Linked DNA regions of Zymomonas mobilis subsp. mobilis ATCC 10988. The protein of the gene in region 1 interacts with the protein of each later gene in a pairwise test. Links are inferred from orthologs where the notes say so. Each region holds a gene or a part of one and is shown in the gene's direction. Other genes may lie near its edges.

Evidence for each region. Proteins that work in one complex are often made in the same cells at the same time.
Region 2: the proteins of ZMOB_RS08270 (region 1) and ZMOB_RS06440 interact in binary tests that used the Escherichia coli proteins (3 or more experiments, as listed by UniProt). The link is inferred for Zymomonas mobilis subsp. mobilis ATCC 10988 from one-to-one orthologs.

What each region holds. Positions count from the first base shown.
Region 1 is NC_017262.1:1,825,625-1,833,365, reverse strand. What follows is about bases 2,719-5,507. They hold ZMOB_RS08270 (single-stranded DNA-binding protein), read left to right. Parts: upstream 2,719-3,760; coding sequence 3,761-4,255; downstream 4,256-5,507. Other genes in these bases: cobT (cobaltochelatase subunit CobT), read right to left, coding at 4,330-5,507; feoB (ferrous iron transport protein B), read left to right, coding at 2,719-3,666. In the rest of the region: dnaE (DNA polymerase III subunit alpha), read right to left, coding at 1-1,079; ZMOB_RS08280 (FeoA family protein), read left to right, coding at 1,433-1,735; more of feoB, read left to right, coding at 1,741-2,718; more of cobT, read right to left, coding at 5,508-6,174; cobaltochelatase subunit CobS, read right to left, coding at 6,199-7,182; ZMOB_RS08255 (J domain-containing protein), read right to left, coding at 7,211-7,741. UniProt on the Escherichia coli protein: Plays an important role in DNA replication, recombination and repair. Binds to ssDNA and to an array of partner proteins to recruit them to their sites of action during DNA metabolism. Acts as a sliding platform that migrates on DNA via reptation.
Region 2 is NC_017262.1:1,438,265-1,444,215, reverse strand. Bases 1,502-4,436 are described here. They hold ZMOB_RS06440 (primosomal protein N'), read left to right. Parts: upstream 1,502-1,852; coding sequence 1,853-4,021; downstream 4,022-4,436. Other genes in these bases: ZMOB_RS06435 (capsule biosynthesis protein), read right to left, coding at 4,024-4,436; ZMOB_RS06445 (hypothetical protein), read left to right, coding at 1,502-1,724. Also shown: ZMOB_RS06450 (thioredoxin family protein), read right to left, coding at 519-1,028; more of ZMOB_RS06445, read left to right, coding at 1,305-1,501; more of ZMOB_RS06435, read right to left, coding at 4,437-5,418; ZMOB_RS06430 (LTA synthase family protein), read left to right, coding at 5,823-5,951.

The sequences.
Region 1 (7,741 bases):
CCGACAGGGATCTGGTTACTTTTTGCCCATTTGATAAAATCGGCAACGATCAAGAAGTAACCCGGAAATCCCATATTTTCGATGATATTTAATTCATATTGCAGCCGTTCTTCATAGGCTTTGCGATCGACGGGCGTCGTCATAGCCGCCAATCGTGCTTCTAGCCCTGCCCAAGCATCTTTCCGAAGCATCAGGGTTTCGCCTTCGCGGTCACCGGCAAGGCTGGGCAAAATCGGTTTGCGGACTGGAGCCGCAACCGCGCAGCGTTGCGCGACCACCAAGCTGTTTTGAATGGCCTCTGGTATATCTTCAAATAACCGCGCCATTTCTTCGCCGGATTTCATCCATGCTTCGGGAGAACTATGCCGCCGATCAGGGCTGTCCACATAAGCGGAATCAGCAATGCAGAGCATCGCATCATGGGCAGGATGAAAATCGGCTTCCAAAAAACACACTGGGTTAGTGGCAACTAACGGAATATCCCGATCATAAGCCAAGTCGATCAGCCCCTCTTCGGCGGCTTCCTCGATTTCTTCGGAACGGCGGGAAAGCTCGATATACAAACGATCGGGAAATATTTTTTGTAAAAGGGTCAGATAGGCTTCGGCTTCGCTTTGCTGTTCTTCCGCCATTAAGCGTGCCAAAGCGCCTTCTTTACCCCCCGTAAGCGCGAGAAGCCCCTGACTATGCTGTTCCAGAAATTCCATCGAGACATGGGGCGGCAATTCGAGCGGACGGCCAAGATGGGCATGGGATACCAAGGCACAAAGATTGTTATAGCCGTCTTCATCCTGTGCATAGAGCGACAGCCAATCTATTTTTAATTCCTGCCCACTGGCTTCCCCGCCACGCAGCGGACGAGCGACGGCAAGCAGACTGCCGATGATCGGCTGAACCCCGTCTTTTTTCCCGCTGTCGGAAAAAGTCATCACGCCATAAAGGCCGTTACGATCACAAATACCCGCCGCCGGAAAACCCATTTTTTTGGCATGTTGGGTGATGTCTTTTGGCTCGATCGCTCCTTCCAACATGGTAAAACCGGAAAAAATCCGTAACGGAACGAAGGGAGTATAAGGCATAGAGTGACCCAAGGCTAAAAAGACAAAATAAGGTGGTGCCTGTCCTAAGAACAGTTTTCAACCGTATTTTTTATATGGAAATATTTTGATTTGAATAGCAAAGAACGGGGTTTGATGAAAATCTTTCCTCGTAAAAGAAAGTAACTTTGTGAAGCCAGATTTACCTAACATTGTTATGTTATAATATTACATTATATTGATAAGCAGTTGCATTATCCGCCCATTTATGACAAGGCATGTCTTATATCGGATATTGTCATTATAGATAAAGAGAATGACTTTTGGATTATGGTTTTGGCGTTAATAAAGAGCGAAAGAACAGAACATAATCTGGTTTGAACAGGATAATAACTATGCGCCTTAATGAGATGCCATTAAAGAAAGCAACGGTTATCACGGATATCGATTGGTCTGCGTTACCCCCAGAAATCGGACGCCGTTTGCGGGATTTGGGTTTTCATAAAGGTGCCGAAGTCGAATTACAGCATTTTGCCCCGATCAGTCGTGACCCGATTGCCTGTCGAGTTGATAGAATATTGATTGCTATTCGACAGCAAGAGGCTTCGGTTATTTCTGTTAAAGACCCTGATGCCGCACCGGAACCAGCCCTTTCGGAAAAAGCGTCCTCTTCCCGATCAACTGTAGGACAGGCCTGACTTCCATGAACGGACATTGCGAAGATAATTCGCCCCCCTCTATTGACAACCACAACCCTTTGATTGCCATGGTTGGCAATCCGAATACGGGGAAATCTGCCTTATTCAACGCCTTGACCGGCGCGCATCAGAAGGTCGGCAATTATCCCGGGGTGACGGTTGAACGAAAATATGGCCACATGGCTTTGCCGGATGGTCGCCCTGTTGAAGTGGTCGATTTGCCCGGCACCTATAGTCTTGATCCCGGAAGTGCCGATGAACGGGTGACCCGTGATGTTTTATTCGGCCAGATGCCGAATGAAAAAATACCGGATATCTTGCTTGTCGTTTTGGATGCAACCAATCTTGGGCTTCATTTGCGTTTTGCCTTGCAGCTATTGAGCTTGAAGATTCCAACTGTTTTCGCGCTGAACATGGTCGATATGGCCGAGCGTGATGGTTTGAAGATTGATATCAATCTGTTGTCTGAAAAGCTGGGCGCCAAGGTTATCCCAACGGTAGCGGTCAGACGGCGCGGTATTGAAGAAGTCAAACAGGAAGTTGCCCATCTGGTCGATCAGATGGCCGAACAACCTTCCGACAAGAGCGAAGCCGCCGCCGTCTTGGCCGCGAGTGGAGCGCCGGTTTTAAAAGATATTTCTTCTTACCAACCGGAAGCCCAACGTCTGACCAAGGAAGTCACCAAGGTCGTTCACAAGCCCAAGGGTTGGACGCAGAAAATCGATGATATTGTTTTGCATCCAATTTTGGGCCCGATCATTCTGGCTGGCCTGATGTTTTTTATGTTTCAGGCGGTTTTTGCTTGGTCGCAAACCCCGATTGGTTGGATTGAAGACGGATTCACGGCTTTTGAGGCCTATATCAGGCCGTTACTGCCAGAAGGTCTGATCCGTTCCTTGATTGTCGATGGGGTGATTGCCGGTGTCGGCTCCGTTCTGGTCTTTTTGCCCCAGATTTTAATCCTGTTTTTGTTTATCCTGCTTTTGGAAGGTTCCGGCTATATGGTGCGGGCAGCCTTCTTGATGGACAGATTGATGGCAAAAGTGGGCTTGACTGGCCGTGCCTTTATTCCGCTGTTATCCTCTTTTGCCTGTGCCATTCCCGGCATTATGGCGACCCGTTCGATCGAAGACCCGAAAAGCCGTTTAACGACGATTTTGATCGCGCCTTTGATGACCTGCTCTGCGCGTCTTCCTGTCTATAGTGTTCTTATTGGTGCTTTTGTGCCTGATAAGGAAATCGGTTTGAAGATTGGCTTGCAAGGCTTGGTAATGTTCTTGCTGTATGTTGCGGGTATTGTTGCCGCTATGCTGGTGGCTTTGATTTTCCGCTATACCCTCGCTAAAGGCAAATCCGGCCTGTTTCTGATCGAAATGCCGCGTTACCAAATGCCGATCTTGCGCGATATTATGTTAGGATTATGGCAAAGAGCGATGATCTTTTTAAAGCGCGCTGGCACGATCATTTTGACGGTATCGGTCGCTTTATGGGCTGTTTTGGCCTTTCCGCGTGCGCCGGAAGGCGTGCCGCAAAGTGAATATTCTATTGCCGGACGGGTGGCGGCAGCCCTTGACCCAATCATGAAGCCTGCCGGTTTTAATCATGCGATGACCATGGCCGTTATTCCCGCTATGGCGGCGCGTGAAGTCGCGGTTAGCGCCTTGGCAACAGTCTATTCAATTGACAGTAGCGATGAAGAAAAAACGCAAGAATCCCTGATCGAAACGCTTAGAAAAGCCTGGCCATTATCGCAAGCCCTGGCTTTTCTGGCGTGGTTTGTTTTTGCGCCGCAATGTCTGTCCACTATCGCTGTGATCCGTCGTGAAACCAATGGTTGGAAATGGCCGTTATTCACCTTGGGTTATCTGTTCACCCTTGCCTATGTTGCTTCGACAATCGTTTTCCATGTTGCCCGAATGTTTGGGCTTTAAAATGTGTTTTTGCCGAGGGCTTTTCAGGAAAGCCTTTGGAAAAACCGAAAAAAACGGCTATGGAAAGAACAACGAATAGTGTCGAGGGAATTTTATGGCAGGCAGTGTCAACAAAGTTATTTTGCTGGGTAATTTGGGGCGTGACCCCGAAATAAGAAGCTTTAGCAATGGTAACAGAGTGGCTAATTTACAGATTGCGACCTCTGAAACATGGCGTGATCGCAATAGTGGTGAACGGCGTGAAAAAACCGAATGGCATTCTGTCGCCATCTTCAGTGAAGGTTTGGTGAAAGTTGCCGAGCAATATTTGCGGAAAGGCAGCAAAGTCTACATTGAAGGCCAGCTGCAAACCCGTAAATGGCAGGATCAGTCCGGTCAGGATCGCTATTCAACCGAAGTTGTTTTGCAAGGATTTAATGCCAGCCTTGTGATGTTGGATGGTCGCAGTGGCGGCGGTGATTTCAACGGCGGCGGCGGTTTTGGTGGCGGTAGTAATGCCGGATCGTCTAACAATGAATTGGGCAAAAGCAGCGTCGGCTTTGATTATGCGCCTTTTGACGATGATTTGGATGATGATGTGCCTTTCTAGGATTGGCCTTTCTTATAATAAAAAAGCCCGATTTTATCGGGCTTTTTTTTGTGGCAACCATCATGATTTTCCGGCTATTTTTTATCGTCAAAAAGCGCCGCCAGTTGTTCGACAATAGCGCCGCCCAGTTGCTCAGCATCCATCAGCGTTACAGCCCGTTTATAATAGCGGGTCACATCATGGCCGATACCAATCGCCAGCAATTCTACCGGTGATTTATTCTCAATCCAGTCGATGACTTTCCGAAGATGCTTTTCAAGAAAGCTGCTACTGTTGACGGAAAGTGTGGAATCATCCACCGGCGCACCATCGGAAATCACCATCAGGATACGGCGATCTTCTTGCCGTGCCAAAAGGCGATTATGCGCCCATAATAAGGCTTCGCCGTCGATATTTTCTTTTAACAACCCTTCCCGCATCATCAGGCCAAGCGAATTTTTCGCTCGCCGCCACGGTTCGTCTGCTTCTTTATAAATAATATGCCTTAGATCATTTAAGCGCCCCGGGGCTGCTGGACGACCATTATTCATCCAATCTTCGCGGCTGTTGCCGCCTTTCCATGCCCGCGTTGTAAAGCCGAGAATCTCGGTTCTGACCCCGCAACGTTCCAATGTCCGAGCCAAAATATCCGTAGAAATCGCGGCGATTGAAATAGGGCGTCCGCGCATCGAACCAGAATTGTCGATCAGGACGGTAACGACTGTATCTTTAAAGCTGGCCTCTCTTTCGATCTTATAGCTAAGAGGCAACAAAGGATTGGCGACCACGCGTGATAAACGAGCGGAGTCCAACAGGCCTTCTTCCTGATCGAAGTCCCAATGGCGGTTTTGCTGCGCCTGTAATCGGCGTTGAAGGCGATTGGCCAGCCGTGTCACCATGCCATGAAGGGCGTTTAACTGCTGATCGAGATAAGAACGCAGCCGCCGCAATTCCTCTTCATCGCAGAGATCATGGGCAGCGACGACCTCGTCATAGCGCGTCGTATAGATTTTATAATCAAAGGCATTAGGTGAAAGCATTTTCTGGCCGGAGGCATCGGGAGATAATCCTTCACCTTCGTCATCGCCGCCGCCATTTTCTTGTTCTTCACCGTCTTCACCGTCATGACTGGTAGAAGAGGTTATTTCCTCCGAGTCATCGGCTTGTTGCCCCTGCCCCTTCATTTCGGTGGCTTCGCTGCTGCTGTCTTCATCGCCTTGATCGGGTTTGCTTTCTGCCCCTTTCGGTGTTTCATCCTCATCTTCGCCATTGGCATCATCAGAATCCGTGGGCTTGGTTTCCGGCTGATCTTGTAGCGAGATGATTTGTAAATCTTGCAACAGATTTAAGGCTTGAGAGGTGAAACTCGATTGATCGGAAGCCGATTGCGCCAACGCATCCAAGGCTTGATCGGCCTTTTCTGCTACCCAAGGGCGCAAGAGCTCCAAGGCTTTTTTAGCCGATTCTGGCGGGGCATCGCCGGTCATTCTTTCCCGCAATAACAGCGGCAGGGCGATGTCTAACGGCACTTCTTCCCGAATTTTGATTTGCGACAAATTGGTCTTGGATAATTCGGATTCCAAGGCCACTTTCAAATTTTGCCGCACGCCATCCATCGCTTGCGCGCCAAGCGATTCTACCCGTGCTTGTTCCAGCCCATCGAGGATATGGCTGGCTTGGGCATCTATCGGTCTTTTTTCGGCATGTAACAGCGGATTATGCCATTTTGCTTTCAAGGCGAAAGCGTCGGTTACCCCACGCGCCAAAGCTACATTTTCAGGCGAAAGCAATCTGTCGGGCATCGGCACCGAGATCACACTATCCTTCATTGAAGGCGTTTGGGTCGTAAAACGGACATCCAGACCAGGCTTATCCGCAATCGCACGGGCAACACCGCTTAAATACTGCCGGAATTTATCGAATTGGGTATCGTCAGCCATGGTGCGCGGCTCTTTCATTACATATTAGTCCAGCGGTAAATCCTGACCAAAAACACGTTGGTAATATTCAGCCACCAGCGGTCTTTCGGATTCGTCACAACGATTCAGGAAAGAAACCTTGAAGGCAAAAGCCGTGTCTTTGAAAATGGATTCATTTTCAGCCCAGCTTAAAACGGTTCTAGGACTCATCACGGTTGAGATATCGCCGTTGATAAAGCCTGCGCGGGTCAGGTCTGCAACGTTGACCATACGGGCAATCAGCTTTTTACCTTCTTCGCTGTCATAGTCGGGGCGTTTGGCAAGGATGATCTTTTCTTCCGTTTCAGACGGGAGGTAATTCAGCCTTGTAACGATATTCCAACGATCCATTTGGCCTTGGTTAATTTGTTGCGTGCCGTGATAAAGGCCGCTGGTATCGCCCAAGCCAACGGTATTCGCGGTTGCGAACAAACGGAAATAAGGATTGGGGCGGATAACACGATTTTGATCCAGTAAAGTCAGCTTGCCACTGGTTTCCAAAACGCGTTGGATCACGAACATCACATCAGGACGACCGGCATCATATTCGTCAAACACCAAGGCTGTTGGCGTTTGCAAAGCCCAAGGCAGGATGCCTTCTTGAAATTCGGTGATCTGCTGACCATCGCGCAGCACGATTGCATCGCGGCCGATTAAGTCGATACGGCTGATATGGGCATCGAGATTGACGCGCATGGTCGGCCATTTCAGCCGTGCAGCGATCTGTTCGATATGAGAAGATTTACCGGTGCCGTGATAGCCCTGCACCATTACCCGCCGATTATAGGCAAAGCCTGCCAAAATCGCGAGGGTCGTTTCTTTGTCGAAGATATAAGCTGGATCAAGATCCGGCACCCGTTCATCGGCAATCGAAAAAGCAGGGACTTCCATATCGGAATCAATGCCGAAGACATCCCTTACCTTTACCTTGATATCCGGCGCGTCGAGAACCGTTTCACTGTCAGATTGAAAATTGTCGAACTCAGCCATGATCTTTCCTTGAGAATAACTTGTGATATTAGGCAAAAACAGCAGAGGATTTCAAATGCGTATAAGCGGCGATAACATCCTGTAATGCCTTCTCATAAGAGCGGTTGCCTCCATTGCGGTCAGGATGATAGCGCCGCAGTAATTCGGCATATCTTTTACGAAGTTTACCCCGATCGGCTCCGGCTTCAAGTCCTAGCGTTTTTAAGGCCTTTTCATCAGAAGGGGAAACACGCTTTCCGCTTTGGCGATGAAAAAAACCTTTATCGCCTGATCGTTTAAAGCGGGCAGCCACCGCATCAAGGGGGTCTTTGAAATCAGCCCAGCGTGGCGGGGGGGTGCTGCCATTGGTGGCGAAGGCACGGCTTTCTGTTTCCCAACCACTATAGGGACGCTGTTCGTGATAGATTTCTTCCTCGGACATGCCTTCAAAATAATTATAGCTATTATTAAAGGCGCGCACATGTTCGAGGCAAAACCAATGCCAGCGGCTATCGCCCCCTTCGGGGGGTGTTTCGCCCGCTTGACGAGGCGCTTTAAACTCGCCGAGCTTGGTGCAGCC
Region 2 (5,951 bases), 390 kb from region 1 along the record:
CGTTCGAAGCGTCTGATGATCGATGCAACACATCTGAAAGCACACCGGACAGCGGCCTCCCTGCTCAAAAAGGGGCTTTTCCCCGCCATATCGGACGCACGAAAGGCGGACTGAACTCAAAGCTTCACGCTGTATGCGATAGTCAGGGCCGCCCTGTCCGGCTGCATCTGACCGCAGGTCAGGTCAGTGACTTCAAAGGCGCGGATGTTCTGCTGGCAAATCTGCCGGAAGAAACACAAGAAATTCTCGGGGACCGGGGATACGACAGTAATAAAATCAGACAGTCTCTCGCAGACCGGAATATCACCGCCTGTATTCCGCCGAAGAAGAACCGGAAATCAAAGCCGCCTTACGACTGGCATCTGTATAAAAAGCGTCACCTCATCGAAAATATGTTCGCAAAGCTCAAAGACTGGCGGCGTGTCGCAACACGATACGACCGGTGCGCTCACACATTCATGTCAGCAATCCATATCGCAGCAAGTTTCATCTTCTATCTCAAAGAATGAGTCCTGAGCCTAGTGAACCCACTGTGCCAGCCAGTCGGCAATAGCCTGGGGCGTCATCGAGCGGGCATCAGCCAAAGCCGTGACATGCCCCGGGTTCAATAATTTATCTGTTTTTGGGTCAACAATCAGCAAGGTCGGAGCACCTTTTAAACGATCATTTAGACCGTAATGCGCGGGAATAGACAGATTTTTATCGAAGCGTCCCACATCAACCGTAACGATTTCATAATGTTTATCCATAAACCGTTTTAAATCCGGCTGATCGAACATGCCGCCCAAGATTCGGCAGTCAGGGCACCAATTGCCGCCGAGATCAATCAAAAGGAGCTTATTGGCTTTTTTGGCTTTGGCTCGAGCCTCGGCAACAGCTTTCTCAGCATGTGCCCGTTCATTGTAAGGCATAGGCAAGGGATGCGCTAGTTGATCAAAATTGGAGATAGCGATCTTGGGTGCTGGCACCGCATTGGCTGGAGAAAAGGCCATGAACATAAGCAAGGACACGGGAATCAGACGACGCATATCGCAACACCTCAAGCCAAAAGCGGATAATATTACCTAAGGTTATAATAAAAAATATTAAAAACAAGCGTCTTGTAAAAGGGAAGAAAGCCAAAAGGTTAAAATATATCAAAAGCTTTAAAAAGAGATATTTTTAGTTGAATTATGAATGAACGGAACATTCTAAGCCCATTCACATACTATATTATATAGTGTTTGTAATCGGAACAAAGCTCGTGATTATGCCATTCCGGTCTTTGTTCAGTTATCGGATTCTGTTCCGGAAAAGAGGCAGTAATGTTAAAAAATATCTTGCGATTACTTGTAGCAGCCATTGCTGCTTCCTCATTGACAGCGACCGTTGTGACCCCAGCTTTAGCGCATCATCATGGCGGTCCGGGAGGCCCCGGCGGTTGGGGAGGTGGACCAGGACCCGGTGGTTGGGGCGGTGGCCCCGGCGGTTGGGATGGCCCGAGACACCATCATCACCGCGGTGGTGGTTGGGGCCCCGGTGCAGCATTTGGCATGGGAGCGCTTGGCCTTATGACGGGAGCGATTATTGCAAATGGCTCCTATAATCGTGGATATTATGATGGCGGTGGCGGCTATTACGGCGGTTACTCCGGCTATTATGGCGGCGGCTACGCCAATTGTAACACCCGTATGCAATGGGACCCATATATTGGGGATTATGTCTCAATGAGGGCATGTTACTAGGATATCGGAATAGAGCTGTTAGGCAGGCGAGAACGCCTGCCTATCCGCTATAGAGATTGAAGCTTTTGCATCAAGTAGCCATAATCAGATATAAATGCTTTTTTCTTTATTAAGCGGATCAAATCTACGTGAAACGCCGCATCTCTGTTTTGACCACCAATCCTTCTTTGGGGATTTTGACCTATAGCTTGCCAGAAGGAAAAGCGGTTACGGCAGGTCAGCTTGTCAGTATTCCCCTAGGTCCTAGGCAAATATTAGGGATGCTGTGGGAAGAGGACGTTTCAAATCAGATAAAAATCGCAGATAACCGACTACGTCCGGTGAGCAAGATCTATGATTTGCCCGAAGCGAGTCATTGTTATCGGAAATTTATTCAGTGGGTTTCCTCCTATTATATGGCACCGTTAGGTGCCGTTCTTCGTATGGGAATCCCCTTTTCACCTGCAACGATAGAAAGCAGGGAAATCAAGAATTATTATGTCCCCAAAAGAGAATGGCCTAAATTAACGCCCTTAAGACAACAGGCTTTAGAAAAACTTTCAGGGGAAAAAGGCTCTGTCCGTGAGCTGGCAGAAAAGGCAGAAATATCACCTGCTGTTATTCGCGCTTTGATCAAAACGGGTTTGATAACAGAACAAAAAACATCTTTAGAGATAGTATTATCGCTACCCGATCCTGATTTTAATGCCCCCATTCTTTCAGAGACACAAAGCAAAGCGGCTGAAATCTTAAAGGAATCCATAGCGAAAAAGAGCTTTGAAACTTTCTTATTGGATGGCGTGACCGGATCAGGAAAGACCGAAGTCTATTTTGAAGCCATTGCCCAGACTTTGCGTGACGGCAAACAATCCCTGATATTGCTACCCGAAATTGCTTTAACAGAACCTTTTTTAAAACGCTTTCAGGCGCGTTTTGGCTGTGAGCCTGTTGTTTGGCATTCCGATTTATCGCAAGCCCGCCGCAGAAAAAATTGGCAAGCGATTGTAACAGGCCAAGCCAAAGTGGTTATTGGCGCGCGATCAGCCTTGTTTTTACCGTTTAAGGCAATCGGTCTCATTATTGTTGATGAAGCACATGAAACCAGTTTCAAACAAGAAGACGGTGTTTGTTATCAAGCGCGGGATGTCGCAGTCATGCGCGCCAAATTCGAGAATATCCCTGTTATCTTAGCGACCGCAACACCCGCGATTGAAAGCGTTATGCAGGTACGTTTGGGTAATTATAAAGAAATACGATTGGCAGAACGCCATGGATCAGCAGGGTTACCGACTATTCATGTGATAAACATGACCGAACAAGCCCTAGCTAAAGGTCGGTGGTTAGCCCCGCCGCTGGTCAAAGCGTTGACCAATGCAGTGGAACGCCATGAGCAAGGTCTGCTTTTTCTCAATCGACGGGGCTATGCGCCTCTCACCCTGTGTCGTCATTGCGGTCATCGTATAAAATGTCCCCATTGCACCGCATGGATGGTTGAGCATCGCCAATTGGGACAAATGATTTGTCATCATTGCGGTTTTACGATGCCTGTCCCAGACAAATGTCCCGAATGTCAAACAGCCGATAGCCTTGTTGCCTGTGGCCCCGGAGTCGAAAGAATCGCAGAAGAAACGGCTTTGCTTTTCCCAGAAGCCCGCATTGAAACGATTACATCGGATACATTAGCCACCCCCAAACAAGCCGCCGAATTTGTTGAAAAAATGGATCAAGGTGCCATCGACATAATCATTGGCACCCAGCTGATAACGAAGGGATATCATTTCCCAAGATTAACCGTTGTTGGGGTGGTTGATGCGGATATCGGTTTGCAAGGGGGAGATTTAAGAGCATCAGAACATAGTTTTCAGCAAATTGCACAGGTTGCTGGACGGGCGGGAAGAAGTGCTCTGGACGGGCATGTTTTTATCCAGACATATGAACCGGAGACGCCTGTTATTTCGGCCTTGGCATCAGGGGATCGTGAAGCCTTTTATCAAACGGAATTAGAAATCAGAGAAATAACGGAAGCACCGCCTTTTGGGCGCTATGTCGCCTTGATTATCTCTTCTGAAAAACAGGAAATAGCTGAGGCGGTAGGCCATCAATTGGGGCAGAGAAAGCCGGAGGGCGATGGAATAGAAGTCTTTGGCCCCGCACCTGCCCCGTTATTACAGTTAAGAGGTCGTTATCGGTATCGTTTTCTGATCCAAGCCAAGAGGAATATCCCGATACAACGAGTTATTCATCAATGGCTTTCAAAGATTTCTATTCCGTCTTCTGTCCGCATTACAATTGATGTTGATCCCTATAGTTTCTTTTAATGTTATGACCGTTTGAAAGCGATATTCCGTTTATGGCTTGCAACGGCAGTGACTAATTTTGAAGAAGGTCTTCGCTGTAAACTGGCTGATAAATCATGCATAAGGCTAGGCTCAATTGGGCAGGCAGATTGCAAGCGAGTAAGAACCCCTTCCATCACTTTTTCAAGCGCCTCTTCAGAGAAAAAGCCACCTGCGACAAGGCATCTTTCAATTAAGACCCGCCGGAAAGCCCCAAAAATTTCTTGATCCGGTTTGCCAGGGTTACTCCAGAAATCATCCAGACTACCTTGATAGGTAACGCCTTCCATATCATAAACAGCCTGCCCCAATGTGATGACCGGCACGTTACAATTTAAAGCCAAAGTGCCACAGGTACTATTGATAGTCACCAGAGCTTGGGCTTTTTGGGTCACAAGGGCAATGTCACCGAGTTCCATATAGTCAATACGGTCGGTTATACCGAGCCTGTCCGCGATCACCCGTATTTCGGCGCACCAGTCACGGACACCATTATCCAGAGGATGCTCTTTTATAACGAGCCTGAGATGTTTGGGGGCATGGAAGGCAAATGAACCTAGAACCAGTTCAATGGCATCGAGCATTCCGTTGAAAGGAGAATGCAATCTGACCTGAGAATCGCCATCCAATTGCAACGGGAATAACACATAAGGTGTCTGTTCCCGTTCCAGCCTTTCTAGCAACATATCGGTACGAGCCTGTGCTTTTTTGCGGCGACATAAACGTCTTAACCAACCGACACCTTCGACCAAAGGGGGCCAAGGGCGGTAGTCCTTCCAATGGGGATAATGCCATTTTAAAGCTGCAGTAGCGAGGCTGTAAGCAACCCCTTCATAGGCACGCCGGACAAAAGAAGACGGCACGGGTCGGTGTTCAGCTATGGGCGGTAATTTAGCGGCCTCGGCCTTATACCATTCAGGATCTTTCGGTAAGGAAGAGTGACCATTGACGCCGCCTAATTCGAGCGTAACCCAATCCGGACGGATATAGCCTTCTTCAAAAACATGCACAGGGATATGAAGTTTACGGCAAACATGAATAGCTGCCCGATGTAAAGCCCGACAATCACCAAATAAAACAACATCGGTGATATTCCGTTTTTTGACGGTTTCCTCAAAAAAAGCAGGCCAATCGTCTTCATTTCCGCAAAAATCGATACCGTTAGGCAAACGCCAAAAAAAGCGATCGCCACCATTAAAGTTAATTTTATAAACGGTATAACCGTGCTTTGTCAGAGCTTGACCAAGTCGGCGAAATAAAGGCCCCATGAGCCCTTGCAGCAATAAAAGATTGCGTTTGGGGAGCGGCACCCGAGTGGCAGGCGCAGCAATTAAAGGCGCGTTATCACTCTCGGCAATCGTCTTCCGATATTCATACATGGTTTTTGTTCTCTGGAATACGCCTGATGAAATATCTGCTTGGGGATAAGCTTTGAAGGACGATTTCGGCCATACGGCCCCTTTCATCTACGCGACAGGAATAAAACAATTTCTTGTCTTGATTTAAAGACAATCGTTATACGAATACTTCTGATAATAAAAACAAATCGAATTTAATAGCCCTGTTCATAGGCTATTTATGGAATTTATGGCAGGAATTTCACAATATTCTCATCATTCTAGAGAATTATTATGAGATGAGGTGTCGCTGCAATAGTGGAAAGCGCACAGAATATCCCCTTAAAGCTTAAGAGGCATAGACAGAGTCACTATAGCGGCTCATAGACGTTTTTCTTCACCCATTTATTTTCTGATTTGATCGTAGTTTAAGGCAGTAATCCAAAGTGATAAATGACCTACTGTTTTTGGCAGTAACCCTTATTATAAGCTTTGTTATAGACCATTACTCCCTACCTTATGGTAGAAGAAGCGGCGGCGGTCTTATCCTTCATAGCGGTGTCGTCACAGCAGCC